Regions from separate parts of the Bacillus cereus group sp. RP37 genome, predicted to be linked through region 1. Evidence: a T-box and tRNA genes for the amino acid it is inferred to sense, from the RefSeq annotation. Region 1 holds a T-box; the other holds one or more tRNA genes.

Region 1 (9,953 bases):
AAAGCATTTCATTTACATTCCTCTTTAGTATACGCTCCGAATATGAAAATTACATTTGGTGACAAAGTATGTTAAAAGGTAGCGATATTTCGAGGGATATCGTTTATTTTGGAAATCGCTGATATATTTGAATTATCGCCGATATAATTTCATGTACTGATTTTAACTTTCGAAAGATAAGATCCACATGTTACGTTATTCCATATAATTAAATAAAATATGGAGAAAAACAATCATTTTTACTATATTTTGTTATAAATTCGAATAATATTAAATAATACTATCCATTATAGGAGATTTTAGTTGAATACATACTATATGATGTGTAGAATCTAAGCAAGTAGCAGTACAAATAAATATTCGAGGTGAATACATGCTAGATTTTAAGCAGTTAGATGCTTGTTTGAAAGACAAGAGATTTGTAGATGGATTACAGGAAATAAATAAAGAAATTTCATATATAAAAGAAACGAATACTTTATCTTATGTGAAAAAGTGGCTTGCTAATATTTCTTCACATGAGGAGTTTGATATATTAATTCGCCTTACTGATGAAGGGCTTATGCACCAATACAGTTCATTCCTCATTCGCTACGCCTACAAAAAATTCCCAAATATGAGAACGCTCTCTTTATATTGTGATGAGTTAATTGATGAGCGGAAAATACTTGAAGTAGAACAGTTGTTAAAAGAATCATTAGAAGAGGTAAATAAAGAAGAAATAGAAGCTGATCTTTTAGCGAAAACGTATTTTACGTTAGTACGATGTCTGTTGGAAATGAAACGAAATGAAGAAGCACTAATCTATATGCAAAAGGCAGAGGAGTACAGTGCACGTGCCGTATTTGATAAATGGGGCTACGTCTATATGCATACAGGTGAATGGGAGAAAGCAGAAGAACAATTTATAGCTGGCATGCAGCATAAAGATTGTGAAGAGTTATCGACCTATTTATTATCACAGTTATATGCGAATCAAGGAGAACAAAAACGTGCATTACAGCTAATCGATGATGCAATTGTAAAGTTCCCGCAAGTACCATATTTTCATTTTGAAAAGGTAAAATATTTATTAGATTTAGAGAAGTATGAGGAGATGTTAGCGGTAATAGATAACATAAACAATCAGCTTCCTTATCATGCGTATAAAACTTATTTTGTACATTTACATGCAGAAGCACTTTACAAAATGAATAAACTTATAGATTTACAACAGTTATTAAAAGAAGAAAAAAGTTTAAAAGAGTCTTTATATCATAATTTAGAAAAAAATCCAGATGGAAAAAAGGTTCATTTACCGATAGTTCCAATTGTACAAAAGGATAATTACTGTGTTCCGACAAGTTTAGAAATGATGTTGCAGTTATGGGGAGAAAAACGTACGCAAGATGAAATAGCAGAGTTTATTTTTGATATGACAGGATCGAAGTTTTCAGATACTGTTTCTTATTTAGAAGAATTAGGTTATGAATATCGTTATTTTAAAGGGAATGAGGAAAATTATAAGAGACTACTGGATGAAGGGATTCCTGTTTTATTAAGTATAGACATTGAGCATGCTTCACATGTGCAAGTATTATCTGGATATGATGATACGTTACAAGCTTTTTATGTTCAAGACCCGAACTTTATAGAACCAGTTATTGTGGAATATAGTAAGCTACAAGAAAAATATCGTTATACAGGCTGTTTAGCGATTACGTTTGTTCCGAAAGAAAAGAAGGAAAAACTATCATTTTTAAATGAAGAAGAGAATCATTATTTTAAATCTGTTTTTTCTCTTACGGATCATTTAGATGAACATGATAAAGAGGGGATTCATAACTTAATACAATTTTTAAAAGAGACGAGTGATAATCCGAATACGTGGCTATATACGGTTAAGCATTTAGATGTGGAAGTAGATAACGAGTTTATTTTATCTTGTATTGAAAAGTTAACGGAGAGGTTTCCGAACTCAGATTTTGTTAAATTGCATGGTGCGCAGTGTTTTATTCGCCTTCAAGAATTAGAAAAAGCTGGGCAAATGCTCGCGAGTGTTGAGAAGAAAAATAATCGTGCTTTATATCATTTAATAAACGGAAGATATGCTTTTGAACAGGAAAGTTATATAGAGGCGATTTCCAGTTTTCGTTACTCCTTACAATTAGACGCAGATCAGCCGATTGCTTGGAGTTTTCTCGCTTTATCATATATGTATATCGATCAATTGGAAAAGGCGTTGCAGTTTTCTCAAGTAGCTTTAGAGCGTAGTCCTGAAAGATTCACTTTAACGAATCACGGGTTAATATTGATAGATTTAGAAAGATATGAAGAAGCGTATGAAATCTTTAATGATTTGTTAAGAGAGTATAAAAATGAGGCACATGTATGGTATGAGCGAGCGAGATGTGCGCATCATTTAGGGAAATTATATTTAGCGGTAAAAGGGCTTAAAATAGCGATTCATTTGGATAGTAATGCATCTTACATTTATACGAAACTTTCGGAAATATACGAATCTGATTTGGAGGATGAGGAAAGTACGAAAGAAATTTTATTAAAGGGTATTGAGAATTGTGACGATAAAGCACCTCTATACGTAAAATTGGGTGACTATCATTTTCAAAATGATAGTCTGGAAGAAGCAGAAACATTGTATAAGCGTGCTTTAGAAGAAAATCATGATGACGTTTATTCTCACTTCGGACTTACGCAAGTTTATATGGCGAAAGAACAATACAAGGAAGCAAAAGAATATATTCTCGGTATTGAAAAACAAATTGAAAAGAGCCAAGATTTTCTTATGAATGCGGGAATGGTTTTATGGGATGCTGAGGTTGAACTTGGTGGAAATGAAGAAGGGTTTAAAGTAGCATTGTCTAAGTTAGAGAGTGGTATAAAGCAGAGTGAATACAATGTAGCAAGTGCGTTAGATGAATATGTGAACCGAATTAAAGGAACGGTATTTGTACAAAGAGGTATAGCATTCTTAAGAACTTTACACAAAGAAAGAAATGAAGTAAGTGAATACGGTTGTTATACAGGTATTTTATATGAATCTATTGGACAGTACGGACAAGCAATGAAAAGATATAATAAGGCAATAGAACAAAAGGAAACGGCATTACCTTATTACCGAATTGGTGAAACACTTATGGCATTAGGGCAATTGACAGAAGCAAAGCAAGCGTATGAAACTTGTTTAGAGCTTGATGGGAATTTCGTCGGTGTACATTTACAGCTTGCGGAAATATACGAAAAAGAAGAAAACCGTTCTAAAGAACAAAGTCATATGGTTCAGGCGATGAAAGAAGAGCCGTTGCATATTAATATGGAATATTTGGCACAGATTTCAGTAGAAATGAATCTTCAGGAAGAATTGTTGACTGAACTAGAACAATTAGCGGACGAAGTACCTGAAATATGGCGATTAGATGCGATCGCATATGTGTATGGAGCAATGGATGAAATAGATAAAGAACAGGCATGGATTGAAGAGGCGCTACAATTAGATGGTGAGCATACAGAAGTTCTAAATCATTATGCAAAAGTGTTAGTGAAAAAAAGAAATGCAAAAGCAATTGAAATTGCAATGAAAGTGATACAAAAAGATGTAAATAATGAACGTATATTTGATGTATATGTAAAAGCGATAGAGCAACATAAGAAATTGTCTAACATACGAGATTTTCTTCATACATTAAAAGTGAAAAAGGCAGAAAGAAGTATGGCATTTATGTATGCTGCATCTGCAGTTACGGAAAGATGGATTGAACGTCAACAAAAGGAACAGCCGAAGAAATCCATAATTACGAGAGCTTTTTATCATATGAAAAACCGTGCAAAAGAAATTTCGATTATTACTACAATCATTGATTTATATGAACTTTCGTTAAAGTTAAATCCGAAAAATAGTATGGCAGCGCAGCGATTTGCACTATTTTACGAGAATGTGACGATGTATAAAGAGGCGATAGACGTATTGCAAACATCGTTAGAAAGTAAATGGGATTATGATGTAGCGAAGCAACTTGTAAATCTTTTCATAGCGTGTGAGGAAGAAGATATGTTACGGGATGCTTCGGAATTAACGAAGCAGATGGTTCGAGAGTTACCAGATGATTATGATACACTTCTTTTACAAGCACAAGTATTCTTTAAAATAGGTGAAGAAAGAAAAGCAGAGAAGATTACCTTACAATTAACGGAGCAAACACCGTTTGTAAGTAGAGCGTTCCTTGCTTTAGGAGAAATATATCAAAGTCAAGAAAGGTTTGAAGAGGCAATTCATGTGTTAGAAAATGCTTCTATACATCATCCAAATGAAACAGCAATTCTTCTTTCTTTAGCATCTTCATATCATGGTTCCGGCCAAACACTAAAGGCAGAAAAAATAACAAATGAAGTATTAATAATTGATGCGAGTGATTTGTTAGCAAGATATGATCGTGCTTGTTATTTAGCGCGGTTAAACAGAAATGAAGAGGCGAAGGAAGAACTTGAAATTGTCCTTCGTGAGGATGAGTCGGGATTTTTTGCTGAACTTATCGAGGATAAAGAAAATTTAGCAGCATTGCGAGAATTTGAAAAGTAATTGTATAAGAAAAGCGAAAAAGGGTATAAATAAAAATATATTTCGAATTAGTTGACAATTCATTGCCCAATGGCATAGAATAGCTTTTAACAAAGTATACAAATCTGAAGACGAGAAAGAGTAAAATAATGAACTGTTCCCCAGAGAGCCGGTATGTTGCTGAAAACCGGTGTGCAGACGTTATTTGAAAATCATCTCCGAGGAGCCGAGGCTGAAATAAGTAAGCCCGGACGGGTGTCTACCGTTACAAAGAACACGTATGATAGTACGTTGCTAAGTGCTATTAGTGAAGAGCTAATAGAATTAGGGTGGTATCGCGGGTAAGCCCGTCCCTACTTTATAGGGACGGGTTTTTTGTGTGCTTTTTTAAAAAATTCAAAGGAGTGATTGTACATGAAAAAAGTAGATGTAAAAGAGTCAGCTGTAGGGAGAGAAACACGTATTCGTAAGCAGTGGAACGAGCAAAGTATTTTCGAGCAATCAATTCAGAATCGAGAAGGCGCACAGTCTTTCGTATTTTATGAAGGACCACCAACGGCGAACGGTTTACCACACGTCGGGCATGCACTTGGACGGACAATTAAAGATGTAGTAGCAAGATATAAAACGATGGCTGGTTATAAAGTTTTAAGAAAAGCGGGATGGGATACACACGGTTTACCTGTAGAATTAGGTGTTGAGAAACAACTCGGTATTTCAGGTAAACATGAAATCGAAGAGTATGGCATTGAACCGTTTATTCAAAAGTGTAAAGAGAGTATATTCACATATGAGAAGCAGTGGCGTGAATTCACTGAAAGCATCGGTTATTGGGTAGATATGGATGATCCATACGTTACGTTAGAGAATCCATATATCGAAAGTGTATGGCATATTTTAGGGACGATTCATGAAAAAGGACTATTGTATAAAGGGCACAGAGTTTCTCCATATTGCCCAAGCTGTCAAACATCTCTTAGTTCACACGAAGTTGCACAAGGGTATAAAACAGTAAAAGATTTAAGTGCAACAGTTAAATTTAAAGTGAAAGATAGTGAAAATGAATATTTCCTAGGTTGGACAACAACACCTTGGACACTTCCGGCAAATGTTGCGCTCGCTGTACATCCAAATTTGGAATACGTGAAAGCGAAACAAGAAGGTCATGTATACATTGTTGCGAAAGAACGTGTACAAGATGTATTAAAAGAAAACTATGAAGTACTATCTGTTCATAAAGGAGAAGAATTAGTAAATACATCTTATACAGCACCATTTCCAATGAAAGAAGTTACAAATGGCTACCACGTTATCGCGGCAGATTTCGTAACGGCAGATAGTGGTACAGGACTCGTTCATATTGCTCCAGCATATGGGGAGGACGATTATAGAGTCGTTCAAAGTGAAGGATTGTCATTCTTACATGTTGTAGATGAAAAAGGTGAGTATACAGAAGCAGTACCATTTTTAAAAGGGAAATTTGTAAAAGATTGTGATGTGGATATCGTTCGTTATTTAGCGAAGGAAGGTTTACTATATCATAAAGAAAAGTATGAGCATAGCTACCCACATTGCTGGCGCTGTGATTCACCACTCCTTTATTATGCAGGAGAGAGTTGGTTAATCCGAACAACTGCAATTAAGGATACATTTTTACAAAATAACGATTCTGTTACTTGGTATCCAGATCATATGAAACATGGACGCTTTGGTAAGTTTTTAGAAAACATGGTGGACTGGAACATTAGCCGAAATAGATATTGGGGAACACCATTAAATGTATGGGAATGTGAAAGTTGTGATCATCAATTCGCACCGAAAAGCATTGCTGATTTAAGAAAGCATAGTACGAAAGAAACACCTGAAGATTTAGAATTGCATAAGCCGTATGTAGATGAAGTGCAAGTTTGTTGCGAAAAATGCGGAAGTACAATGAATCGTACACCAGAAGTGATTGATGTTTGGTTTGATAGTGGTTCCATGCCGTTTGCGCAATATCATTATCCATTTGAAAATAAAGAGTTATTTGAAGAACAGTTTCCAGCGGATGTTATTGCAGAAGGAATTGATCAAACACGCGGATGGTTTTATAGTTTATTAGCAGTATCAGCACTATACACAGGAAAAGTGCCTTATAAACGAGTGTTATCACTAGGGCATGTTCTAGATGAAGAAGGACAGAAGATGTCTAAAAGTAAAGGGAATGCACTAGATCCAGTTGATTTAGTAAATCAGTTTGGTGCAGATGCTTTAAGATGGGCGCTACTCGTTGACAGTGCTCCGTGGAATGCGAAGCGTTTTTCTGAAAGAACAGTACTGGAAGCAAAATCTAAATTTATAGATACATTAGTCAATGTGTATAGTTTCTACGTTTTATATGCAAATTTAGATGAGTATAAACCGAATGAAACATATGATGTAAAGCGGACGAAATTGGATGAATGGGTATTATCAAGGCTGCATAGCACAACGAAAAAAGTAAGAACAGCACTTGATGATTATCAATTTACGAATGCAGCTCGTGAAATCGCGGCGCTTGTAGATGAAGTAAGTAACTGGTACGTAAGGCGATCACGTAATCGTTTCTGGGAATCTGGTATGAATGCTGAAAAAGCAGCTGCGTATGAGACACTTCATGAAGTGCTTGTGACAATTAGTAAATTGATTGCACCATTTACACCGTTTGTCGCTGAAGATATTCATTTAAATTTAACTGGAAGTAGCGTTCATTTAGAGGATTATCCAGTTGTAAATGAATCACTACTTCAGCCGAAATTAGAAGCAGAAATGGATGCAGTTTTACAAGTTGTTGAACTTGGAAGAAGTAACCGTAATCAGCATTCTTTAAAAGTAAAACAGCCGTTAGCGGAACTTGTATTACTTGAGCATAATGAAAATGATATGGATTGGGAATCTTATCGTGATATCGTTATGGATGAGTTAAATGTGAAGGCGTTCCATGTTGAACTCGATGAAACGAAATACACGTCATATCAATTGAAGTTGAATTTTAAAACAGCTGGGCCGAAGTTTGGAAAAAATGTGAATGCAGTAAATGGCTGGCTAAAACAATTATCACAAGAAGAAGTGCAAAACTTTGTATCTACGGAAAGAGCAGTTTACGAAGTAGCACCAGGAGAAGAAGTAGTTGTAACAGCTGAAGATGTATTAGTAGAGAAATTTGCGAAATCAGGATTCTCTAATACAACTAACGGAAAATATACAGTTATGTTAGATACGAATGTAACGGAAGGATTGTTACAAGAAGGAGTAGCGCGTGAATTCATTCGCGCTGTTCAAGAATATCGCAAGCAGTTGAATTTACCAGTTAATTTACGAGTTGATGTTATTCTTGATACTGAGGAAGAACTACAGCGAACGTTAACGAATCATAAAGATTTATTGGAAGAAAACTTACTCGTTAAACAATTTACATTTGATCATTTAACGAATGCAGATGATGAACTTTCTTTAGGCGAGACAAAAGTCCGAATTAAATTAAGCGCAGCTCATTAAAGAAAAAGGAAGTTGGATTGATTCCAACTTCCTTTTTGTATGATGTGAATTTATCCGGCTAATTTCCTCATAATCCATTCGATAGGACCTCTAGAAAATTTCTTTCTCCATAAAACACTAATTAAAATGCTGAAACTGAAAAATGCAATAGCAAATAATAAAACGAATAGTAATGATTGATGTTCCATTCTATTTAATAGAATTAATGTCCCGATACCGATAAATACATGACTTACATAATGAGTTAATGTTAATTGGCCTGTTTGTATAATAGAAGTAACAAACCAATTCATTTCATATTTTTCAGCAATATAGAGGCAAATGATTAATGTAGCAATAGCGGATCCTGTAGCAGATAAAATATATAATACATTTGGTAAGATGGGTCCTGTATTAAACAAAAATGTGGCTGCCTCTTTGCCGATGTATGGAATAAAGAAGTATGTAAGCCCTTTTGATAAAATTTCTGTCAGTATTGTGGTTGTAATACCGAGTAAGAGTAATCCTTTTCTAATTTTTTTATTATGAAGATCTAGCCTGCCAATTATCATACCGATTAAGAAGAACGAAAACCAAGGGAAAATAGGGTGATAACCATTAAAGAATAAATTGCGAAGAAAACCTTGTATTGTCCAGAAGTCTACATAGTTTATAAATGGAGTTGGACCTTCCCAGCCTTCGAAGGGATTGAAAGTAAGCTGAAGATATTGTGCGATTAATAAAATAATGATAGAAAGAAAAAGTAATAGTTTTTTACGTACTGTAATGAGGAATGCAGCGACGAAAAGATAAACACCGTAGTAGTGTAATATATCCCCAGTCCACTCCATTATATAGAGTAGTAATCCTAAAATAAATAAGAATAGTGACCGTTTCCATATGATCTTTCGGCTATTAGAAATTTTTATTTTTTCATTGCTAGCAACAGCTGACCTAGTCATTAAAGTTATACCGATGCCTGCAAGTATAACAAACAAGGCAGAAGCTCTACCTTCAAAAAGTGACATGAAGGTTATTAAAAATGGAGGACCATTTCCTTCTGCACCCGTTATCACCATGAAATTAACAAGTAACATACCAAACATCGCCCAAGCTCTAGCAAAATCTAAGCCGATAATGCGCTTTTTTGTATTCACTTCAATCCCTTCTTTCAAAAATGCTATTTATAGCTTCAATCCAAATTTGTTTATAATCTATATTTACATCAATCATCATAAAATTCCCGATATTATCAAGCACTAGTGCTAACATATGAGCTTTTGAAATTAGATTTTCTTTTTCAATTAATTGAAGTTCATTTGCTTTTATTAGGAGTACTTCAAAGCCGTTTAAATATTCTGTTTGCACAGTAAGTAATCGATCTTTGTACATATTGTTTCTTGAAGATAGTAATACATATTCTTGCAACACACGATTAAAATAAGGGTCGTTTCGCTGTTCATCAATTATTTTAAGGCCAATTGCAATACATTTTTCAATAAAATTTGTTTTCGTAAACTCTTCCGTATGAAAATACAAAGAGAACTGCATAGCTTTACATAATTCAGTAAACATACATTCAATTAAGGCATCTTTAGATTTAAAGTAGTAATATATAGAGGGTTTTGCGATACCAACTTCCTCAGCAATCATCGTATAAGTTGTTTTAGCAATACCATACTTTGCAAAAAGGCGATAACTTGCTTCCATTATTGAAGAGAGTGTTTCTTCACTTTTACTCATAATCGATCCTCCTAAAAAAAGGTTATTTAAATTGTATCATTCATAATCGGTTTTTTCAACCTACCGTTAGGTAAAAAACAACCTATTTTTTTCACAGTCATATGAAAAATTTCATGGGTAAGGAATGAATTAAGAAATTTATTTCTAAAGTATTGTTTTT
Region 2 (9,953 bases), 2.1 Mb from region 1:
TTATGACGTACTATATCGCATTCAAAACAATTGATACAGTCATTCAAGGTTTAGATGAAACGAAAGCAGTTTTAATTGTATCAGATCAATATGAGGAAGTATCAAATGCGATTTTGCATCGTCTTGGTCGTGGAACTACAAAGCTTGTAGCGAAAGGCGGTTACACGGATAAAGAAAAAGAAGTTATTTATGCAGTTGTAACACGTCTGGAAGTGACAAAGTTAAAATCAATTGTGTATGAAATTGATGAGAATGCGTTTGTTACGATTATGAGTACACAAGAGACAAATGGCGGTAAGTTTAAATCGGCTATTCACTAAAAAAGTTATCCAGCTATTTGAGGGCAGTAAAACTCTCACCTCAAAATTCGGATGGGGCAAAGCAGTTAGGCGGAGAGCTACTGCCCGTAAAATCCCGATTGGTGAGGGCAAATAATCGGTAGGGGATGGCCTCATCTGATTAAGGTTTCACTTTATAGGAATTTTTTTTGAAAGCAGAGAATTTTTCTCTGCTTTTTGTTATAATAGTAAGGTTTCTTGAAAAAAGTAGATATATTTTAGGCAGATTGGTTTACAACTATAATAAGCTGTACTATAATTCAAATAGATATAAATCGGAATCATTCTGAATTAAAATAGGTGAGATGCTATGAATAATATATTAGAAATAGAAGGATTGTCATTTCGATATGAAGATCGAAATGTGTTAGAAGATATTAATTTGCAAGTTCCGAAGGGAGCTTTTTTAGGTTTAGTTGGACCGAATGGTTCTGGGAAATCAACTTTGCTAAAATGTTTATTAGGCGTTTTAAAGCCAAAACAGGGAAGTATTCGTTTGTTTGGTGTTGATAGTAAGAAGTTTAAAGAATGGAACAAAGTTGGTTATGTGTCGCAAAAGGCAAATAGCTTTAATTCTGGTTTTCCGGCAACTGTTTTTGAAGTTGTGTCAATGGGACTCGTTTCGAAAAAAGGGCTGTTTCGCTTTTTCACGAAAAACGATAAGGAAAAGGTAGAAAAAGCGATTGCTGATGTAGGGATGAGTGAGTTTCAAGGGCGCAATATAGGAGAACTTTCCGGTGGACAACAACAGCGTGTATTTATTGCTCGTGCGCTCGTTAGTGATCCTGAATTACTTATTTTGGACGAGCCCACTGTTGGAATCGATGTGAAGAATGTAGAAAGTTTTTATGAGATATTAGAGGATTTAAACAAAAGGTTAGGAATCACATTAATTCTCGTTACTCACGATATGGGAGCTGTTACCGAGAAAGTAACACATGTTGCATGCTTAAACCAACATTTACATTTCCATGGAAATGTAGAGAAGTTCCGAGAGTTAGAAGATGCGGAAATGTCCGTCTTATATGGACATCATGTTCATCGTTTAGAACACGAGCATGAGCATCACGGGAGGATATAATGATACAAGATTTTTTACAATATGACTTTTTACGTAACTCTTTATATGCAGGGATTTTAATAGGGCTTGTTGCGCCGCTTATCGGTGTATTTGTTGTCATTCGCCGTATGTCGCTTATTGCGGATGCATTAAGTCACGTGACATTATCGGGTATTGCTGCAAGTTTACTACTAGAAAAAACAATTTTCACAGGAGGATTTTTAAATCCGCTATATATGGGAATGATTTTTTCTATTGGTGGGGCGTTACTTATTGAAAAATTACGTACTGTATATAAACATTATCAAGAATTAGCAATTCCGATTATTCTTTCAGCAGGAATGGGGATTGGCGTTATTTTTATTTCACTTGCAAATGGATTTAACACAGATTTATTTAGTTATTTATTTGGTAGTGTAAGTGCTGTAACAAGTACGGATTTAATAATCATCGGCATTGTAGCAATTGTTGTTATTGTAACGATTACTTTATTATACAAAGAGTTATTTTTACTATCGTTTGATGAGGAATACGCTGTATCAACCGGTTTGAGTGCAAAGTGGATTCACTTTATTTTTATTATATTGGTTGCTCTTGTCATTGCGGTATCAATGCGCGTAGTCGGGGTTCTTCTCGTATCATCATTAATGACGTTACCAGTTGCAGCAAGTATTCGTATTGCAAATGGATTTAAACAAACAATTTTCTTCTCCATTTTATTTGGTGAAATTGCAGTAATTGGTGGAATGTTTGCTTCGTATCAACTTAATCTAGCGCCAGGTGGTACAATTGTTATGATAGCAGTTCTTATTTTAATTGGTGCGATTTTATGGAAAAAGAAAAAAACTGCATAAAGTAGGGATAGATATGAATCTAACAGAAGCTTTACGCCTAATGAAAGATAAAGGATACAAACATACTGGGAAAAGAGAAGAGATGCTCAGGTTATTTGCAGCTCACAATCGTTATTTAACGGCGAAAGACGTTTTAGAGCATATGAAGGATGATTATCCAGGTCTTAGCTTTGATACGATTTATCGTAACTTAACGGTGTTTGCTGAAATCGGTGTTTTAGAACAAACGGAATTAAATGGTGAAAAGCATTTTCGTTTTACATGTTCTATTATGGAACATCATCATCATTTTATTTGTTTAGATTGCGGGGGAACGAAAGAGATTACTTCTTGCCCGATGGATTTTATGAATAAAGATTTTAACGGTTATGAAGTAACAGGTCATAAGTTTGAAATATACGGTCGTTGTCCAAAATGTGCAAAGTAAAAGCTCGTCAGTTATATAACTGACGAGCTTTTTTACGTAGAAAAGAAGGTTGCTCACAAATATTGTGGGCAACCTTCTTTTTATTGTTCTTGAGTTTCTTTTTCTTTTTCTCGTTCAGCAGCCATTTCAGCAGCGATTACGTCGATTTCTTTTTTTAGTTCTTCTACCATTATTTCTTCTGGCACTTTACGAACAACTTGCCCTTTACGGAATAATAATCCTTCTCCACGTGCACCGGCAATACCGATATCAGCTTCACGAGCTTCACCAGGACCGTTTACAGCACAGCCAAGTACTGCAACTTTAATTGGTACTTTTAGTGTAGAGATGTATTCTTCTACCTCGTTAGCGATGCTAATTAAATCAATTTCAATACGACCGCAAGTTGGACAAGAAATAAGTGTTGCTGCATTAGATGCAAGGCCGAATGACTTTAATAGTTCACGCGCAACTTTTACTTCTTCAACTGGGTCAGCACTTAATGAAATACGTAGTGTATTTCCGATGCCTTTATTTAAGATTGCTCCAAGACCAGCGGCACTTTTTACAGTTCCAGCAAATAATGTTCCAGATTCTGTAATGCCTAAATGTAATGGATAATCAAAAGCACGAGCAGCTTTGTCGTATGCTTCAATTGCTAAGTTAACATCAGAGGCTTTCATAGATACGATAATATCGTGGAAATCTAAGTCCTCTAAAATTTTAATGTGATGTAGGGCGCTCTCGACCATACCATCTGCAGTTGGGTATCCATACTTTTCTAAAATGTGACGCTCTAATGAACCTGCGTTTACACCGATACGGATTGGAATACCGCGTTCTTTTGCTGCATTTACAACAGCTTCTACTTTATGGCGACGACCAATGTTACCTGGATTGATACGTACTTTATCAATGCCACCTTCAATTGCTTTTAAAGCAAGGCGATAATCAAAATGAATATCAGCAACAAGTGGAATGTTGATTTGTTTTTTAATATCAGCAATAGCATTTGCTGCGCGTTCGTCTGGAACAGCAACACGCACGACTTGACAGCCAGCTTCTTCTAAACGTTTAATTTCAGCAACTGTTGCTTCAACATCATGTGTTTTTGTTGTTGTCATACTTTGTATAATTAATTCATTATTACCGCCAATTGTTAAATTACCGACTTTAACTGGACGTGTTTTTGTACGATGAGTCATTTCATTCACGAATAGATCGCTCTCCTTATAAAAGAAGTTTCTTATTTAGTCCCTCATATCAATGATAGTATACGTGATACAGGGCTATAGAAACCGAAGTGCTCGGTTTCACTTTTACTATTGTATCAGCGCCTTCATGTAATTGACAAGGATTAAGTGATTGCTTATTGATATAACGGGAATTTATAAGACTTTCCAATTTGTATTTTTGTAGCAGATGTACTTTTGTTCAGTTGTTTAAAGTCATCAATTACCTTTTCAATAGAAGGGATTTTTTTCTTGTTAATTTGTTCGGTAATAGAAAGAACTGTCTCACCTGTTTTGACTTCAATTGTTTTATAAGTGACATCTGTTTCTTTTTCTGCTTTGTTCTCTTTCTTTTGTTTTGTATCTGTACTTTCTTGTTTTATCGTTTGGGCCGCATTTGTTTTTTTATATGAACTTAACATCGGTAAAGTGCCGATTTTTATATCGTAATAAAATATATAACCAAGAACAAGCACGAATAAGAATATACCTAATCTTTTCATATTCTTCACTCCTTTGCTAGGAATATATGCTTGTCCAAAAAAAAAATGCCTAATTAGGCATTTTTTTCGTTCTTATTTTTCTTTCGGTTTTGGAACTTCTTTAATTGTTAAGTATAGAACAATTAAAACAACTGCGATATAAATGAATGTTGAACCAGGTACAACGATTTTGAATAAATCCATAATCATAAAGAAGATTGTTGGAATTGTGTAGCTGTAAGCAGTTAACGTCCATACTTGCTTATAAGATAATTTACGTTGACCGCTCATAGCCGAACCTATAAACGCAAGTAAAGTAATTCCTAAGAAAGTAATAAATAATTGGAATAGGTATACTAAAACTCCGATAACGGCTAGTAAAATTGGATAAATACTATCGAATACAGAAATAAAATCTTTTAAATCTTTCTTCTCAAGAGATGTCCCTAATAAATCATTATAGGAGTATGTTTGTGTTTGACCATTTCCTATAGAAACTACTTTATCTTTTAAAATAAATAAACCAGTTTTGTTTTGATATTTTTCTATATCTGTTGTATTTGGATCAAATACGAAAAGAGCATCTCCCTCTTCTTTTTGAATAGGTTGTTCAATATCGGCTTTTAGTTCACCATTTTCAATTTTAAAATCAGGTAAATCTTTTTCAATTGCTTGATTTACCATGGTAACACTATCTTGAATAAAGCTACCGTAAAAGAATGTTCTTGGAATAGTAGTGATTAGACAAAGTAGCATAATATACAAAATGGTTTTTCCGATTTTTTGAAAACGGAATAGCGCCATATCTTTAGGCGAATATACGCTTTTTGCTAATTGGGTAAATATGGACATAGATTCACTTCCTTTATGTATGTATAAAATCATTGTAACGTAGGAATCTAGAGAATCTCAAGATATATTATATTTACATATAGTGGAGATAACTAAATTTCTTTTTATTAATTTTCTTCTTTTGAATGAGAAAAATACAATTGACACTTTTCTTTTCCATATGGTAAATTTATCTTACATTTCTTAAAGAATATATCCGATAGGGATTCCTTTATTTGATATGTTGTTACATACATAATTGTGGACCCTTAGCTCAGCTGGTTAGAGCAGACGGCTCATAACCGTCCGGTCGTAGGTTCGAGTCCTACAGGGTCCATATCCATTTCACATGTTTATTACGTCAGCAGGAAGCTTCCTTGTAGAAGGGAGCTTTTTTTATGAAATATATGAGCATTTTAATTGAAAAGAAGTGGGAATTTTGCTACTTTAATGATAGCAAGACAATGTGATTTATTTGTTTGCACCCTATGGCAATTAGGGTAGAATGAAGTTGTATGTCACTTAAGTGGCAATACATAAACTGGGAGGAATATAACAATGGCAAAACACGAATTACCAAATTTACCTTATGCGTATGATGCTTTAGAGCCTCACTTTGACAAAGAAACAATGAACATCCATCATACAAAACACCATAACACGTACATCACAAACTTAAACGCTGCTTTAGAAGGTCATGCAGAATTAGCTGACAAAAGCGTAGAAGAATTAGTTGCGAACTTAAACGAAGTACCAGAAGCAATCCGTACAGCAGTACGTAACAATGGTGGCGGACATGCTAACCATACATTCTTCTGGACAATCTTATCTCCAAATGGCGGCGGACAACCAGTAGGTGAACTTGCAACTGCAATTGAAGCGAAATTCGGTAGCTTCGATGCATTCAAAGAAGAATTCGCAAAAGCTGGCGCAACTCGTTTCGGTTCTGGTTGGGCTTGGTTAGTAGTAAATAATGGTGAGTTAGAAGTAACAAGCACACCAAACCAAGATTCTCCTTTAACTGAAGGTAAAACTCCAGTTATCGGTTTAGATGTTTGGGAACATGCTTACTACTTAAATTACCAAAACCGTCGTCCAGACTACATCGGTGCATTCTGGAATGTTGTAGATTGGAACGCTGCTGAAAAACGTTACCAAGAAGCAAAATAATTGTAATAACGATAGAAAAAGCTAGGAGAATGCTCCTAGCTTTTTTCTGTGCTTTCCTTTTACATAATTGAGCTTGTCTTTGGAAGACTAGAACATGAAGTAAAGGAGAGTTGTGTATGAAGTGGAAACATATAATTGGTGACGTTGAAGTGAATCGGGATTTAGTGTTATTGCTCCTTATTGGAGGTTTATACACGCTCGCAATTTCTTTATCGAATACGTTTGTTAACATTTATTTATGGAAACAAACACAAAATTATGTGAATCTTGGCTTGTATAATTTGGCCAGCGTTGTATTACAGCCTCTCACATTTCTTATAGGTGGGAAATTAGCGAAGCGTATTGATCGCTCAATTTTGTTACGAATAGGCGTAGGCACGTTAGCTATTTTTTTTATCGTTGTTTTAGTAGCGGGAAAAAGCGCTTCTCACTATATTTTATTAATGGGGGCTCTTTTAGGAGTCGGGTATGGTTTTTACTGGCTCGCGTTTAATTTATTAACATTTGAGATTACAGAACCAGAAACAAGAGATTTCTTTAATGGTTTTCTTGGACTTCTTACATCATTCTCGGGCATGATTGGGCCGATAGCAGCGGGATATACAATTTCACGTATGGAAAAATGGAGTGGCTATACGGTCATATTCTTTCTTTCGTTACTGTTATTTGCAATTGCTGTCATTTTAAGCTTTTTTGTATCTAAGAGAGAATGTGAAGGACGGTATGAAATTGTTCAAGTATTGAAAGAGCGGCAGGTTGATAAAAACTGGGGAAGAATTACACGAGCTCATTTTTTTCAAGGGCTGAGAGAGGGAACGTTTATTTTTGTTATTTCAGTGTACGTGTATTTAGCAACTGATAGCGAACTCGCCTTAGGGAAATATAGCTTAGTAAATTCTGCTGTATCATTTGTTTGTTACTATTTAGTCACTCGTATGTTAAAGAAAGAGTGGCGAAAAAAAGCAATTTTGCTCGGAGGCATTATTTTATATGCTGTCGTATTTTTAGTTATATTCAATGTTACATACACAAAATTACTTATTTATGCAGCGTGTATCGCAATTGCATACCCTATTTTGCTCGTTCCGTACGGGTCCATGACATATGATGTAATTGGTAGGGCGAAAAATGCGAGAGAGTGGCGTGTAGAATATGTAGTTGTCCGGGAATTATGGTTAAATGCAGGAAGAATTTGCTCGATTTTAAGTTTTTTATGTGCTGTACTATTCTTTCCGCCTGAAAAAAGTTTGCCTTACTTATTATGTATTTTAGGTGCAGGACATTTTCTTATTTATTTTGCAGTTAAAAATGTCAAATATGATGAGGGAAATACGAGTAAAACAAGTATTGTAACGCAAGGAACTACGCAGAATCAAACAGAACCAGAAGGTTAACTTCTCGGTTGTTTTATGCTAGAATAGAAAAAGATGTAAGACAGCAGTGAGGACACCTGTATGAAGGTGTCCCTTTCACATTACATAGCTGTTGGTAGAGGGGGTTTGTATGAGCAAGAAGCAGAAACAACAAAAGAAAAAGACTCACGTTCCTTTTCGGTTAAACGTGCTGTTTTTCTGCGTGTTTTTAATGTTCTCCGCGGTTATTGTAAGGCTTGGATATGTACAAATTGTTCGCGGTGAGGAATACAAGAATGAAGTGGAGAGGAAAGAGAACTCGACGATAAGTAATCCTGTACCACGTGGGAAAATATTTGACCGTTATGGGCGAGCTGTAGTAGATAATGCAGCTGTACGTACGATTACATTTACAAAAATGAAAGGATCAACTGCAGAAGCTCGCTTAGAAACAGCGAAAAAGCTAGCAGAGTTGATTGAAGTACCGACAGATAAATTAACAGATCGCGATAAAAAAGATTATTGGCTTGCTATGCATAAAGAGGAAGCGAAAGAAAAAATTACGAATAAAGATCGTCAAGAGTTGAAAGATAAAAAAATTGACGATAAAGAATTAGAGGAGCGTCAACGAAGTCGCGTGACAGAAGAAGAAGTGAATCAATTATCCGCAAAAGATTTAGAAATACTAGCGATTAAAAGCAAAATGGACGGCGGATATGCAATGACACCACAAGTCATTAAGAAGGATGCAACTGATGAAGAATATGCGATTATTAGTGAAAAATTAGCGGAATTGCCAGGTGTAGATACAAGTGTCGATTGGGAGCGAAAATATGCATATGATGGTGATTTGTTCCGAAGTGTACTTGGTGGTGTAACAACTTCTGATGAAGGTTTACCGAAAGAGCGTTTAGATTACTATCTTGTTCGTGATTATAATCGGAATGATCGCGTAGGGAAAAGTTACCTTGAACAGCAATATGAAGATAGCCTGCACGGTACGAAAGCAGAAGTGAAAAATATTACAGATAAAAACGGTAATATTTTAGAAACGATTAATGTATCAAAAGGGCAAAGTGGTAATGACCTGAACTTAACAATCGATATGGAATTACAAAAGCGTGTAGAAGAAATTATCACGAAAAATTTATTGAGATATAAAGGTGGACAACCTCTTTTAGATCGTGCATTCGTTGTAATGATGAATCCAAAAAATGGTGAAGTTTTATCTATGGCAGGGAAACAGTTAGTGAATGAAAATGGCGAAACGAAAGTACAAGATTTCGCATTAGGAACGATGACAAGTTCTTATCCAATGGGATCGACTGTAAAAGGTGCGACAGTACTTACAGGGTATCAAACAGGTGCGATTCAACCGGGTTCAGTTCAATATGACGAACCAATCAGATTAAAGGGAACGCCACAAAAAGCTTCTTGGAAGAATATGGGTTACATTAATGATTTGACAGCATTAAAAATGTCTTCTAACGTATATATGTTTAAAACAGCGATGAATCTCGCAGGTGTTCAATATGTGAAAGGTGGTACGTTAGATATTCCACAAAAAGCATTTGATACGATGCGTTATTATTTCGGACAGTTTGGACTTGGTGTGAAAACAGGTATTGATTTACCGAATGAATCAGCGGGCCAAACAGGTAGAGGAAATCAGCCAGGTTTCTTATTAGATTTATCAATTGGACAGTACGATACGTATACACCACTTCAATTAGCACAATATGTTTCAACAATTGCAAATGGTGGTTACCGTATGCAGCCACAAGTTGTAAAAGAAATTCGTCAACCGGCAGCGAAACCAGATGAAGTTGGAAAAGTTGTTCATTCAATGGAACCGAAAGTTCTAAACCGTATTGATATGCCTGAATCACAAATTAAACGTGTTCAGGAAGGATTTAGACAAGTATTTAACGATTCTGGTGGTACAGCTGCGAAATACTTTACAGGTGCACCATATAAAGCTGCTGGTAAAACAGGTACAGCTCAAACTGTGTATGGCGGAGATAAAGAGATTGGTAGAAAGGCAAACGGTGAGCGTAAAGAAACATATAACTTAACGTTAGTAGGTTATGCGCCACTTGAAGATCCTGAAGTAGCGTTTTCTGTTGTTGTACCTTGGGTAGATGATAAATCAGGTATTAACGGTTATATTAGTCGTGACATTATGGACGCGTACTTTGATTTGAAAAAAGTAGAAAATGGCGAAGCTC

The links. A T-box is a leader RNA that pairs with one kind of tRNA and senses whether it is charged. The one in region 1 lies ahead of ileS (isoleucine--tRNA ligase), so its partner is inferred to be a tRNA-Ile.
Positions count from the first base shown of each region.
Region 2: it encodes a tRNA-Ile, which carries the amino acid that the T-box ahead of ileS (isoleucine--tRNA ligase) is inferred to sense. The anticodon was not compared.

Region 1 is NZ_JARVHP010000001.1:3,272,855-3,282,807, reverse strand. Features, by position in the region: gene QCI44_RS17370 (class I SAM-dependent methyltransferase) at 1-75, shown strand, start outside; gene QCI44_RS17365 (bacteriocin-processing peptidase family protein) at 374-4,576, shown strand; T-box leader at 4,675-4,913, shown strand; gene ileS (isoleucine--tRNA ligase) at 4,970-8,071, shown strand; gene QCI44_RS17355 (DUF418 domain-containing protein) at 8,122-9,207, opposite strand; gene QCI44_RS17350 (TetR/AcrR family transcriptional regulator) at 9,209-9,793, opposite strand.
Region 2 is NZ_JARVHP010000001.1:1,143,366-1,153,318, forward strand. Features, by position in the region: gene QCI44_RS06050 (YitT family protein) at 1-320, shown strand, start outside; gene QCI44_RS06055 (metal ABC transporter ATP-binding protein) at 649-1,419, shown strand; gene QCI44_RS06060 (metal ABC transporter permease) at 1,419-2,252, shown strand; gene QCI44_RS06065 (Fur family transcriptional regulator) at 2,266-2,679, shown strand; gene ispG (flavodoxin-dependent (E)-4-hydroxy-3-methylbut-2-enyl-diphosphate synthase) at 2,760-3,863, opposite strand; gene QCI44_RS06075 (hypothetical protein) at 4,028-4,393, opposite strand; gene QCI44_RS06080 (DUF1189 domain-containing protein) at 4,466-5,224, opposite strand; tRNA gene QCI44_RS06085 (tRNA-Ile) at 5,467-5,540, shown strand; gene sodA (superoxide dismutase [Mn]) at 5,762-6,373, shown strand; gene QCI44_RS06095 (MFS transporter) at 6,490-7,767, shown strand; gene QCI44_RS06100 (peptidoglycan D,D-transpeptidase FtsI family protein) at 7,877-9,953, shown strand, end outside.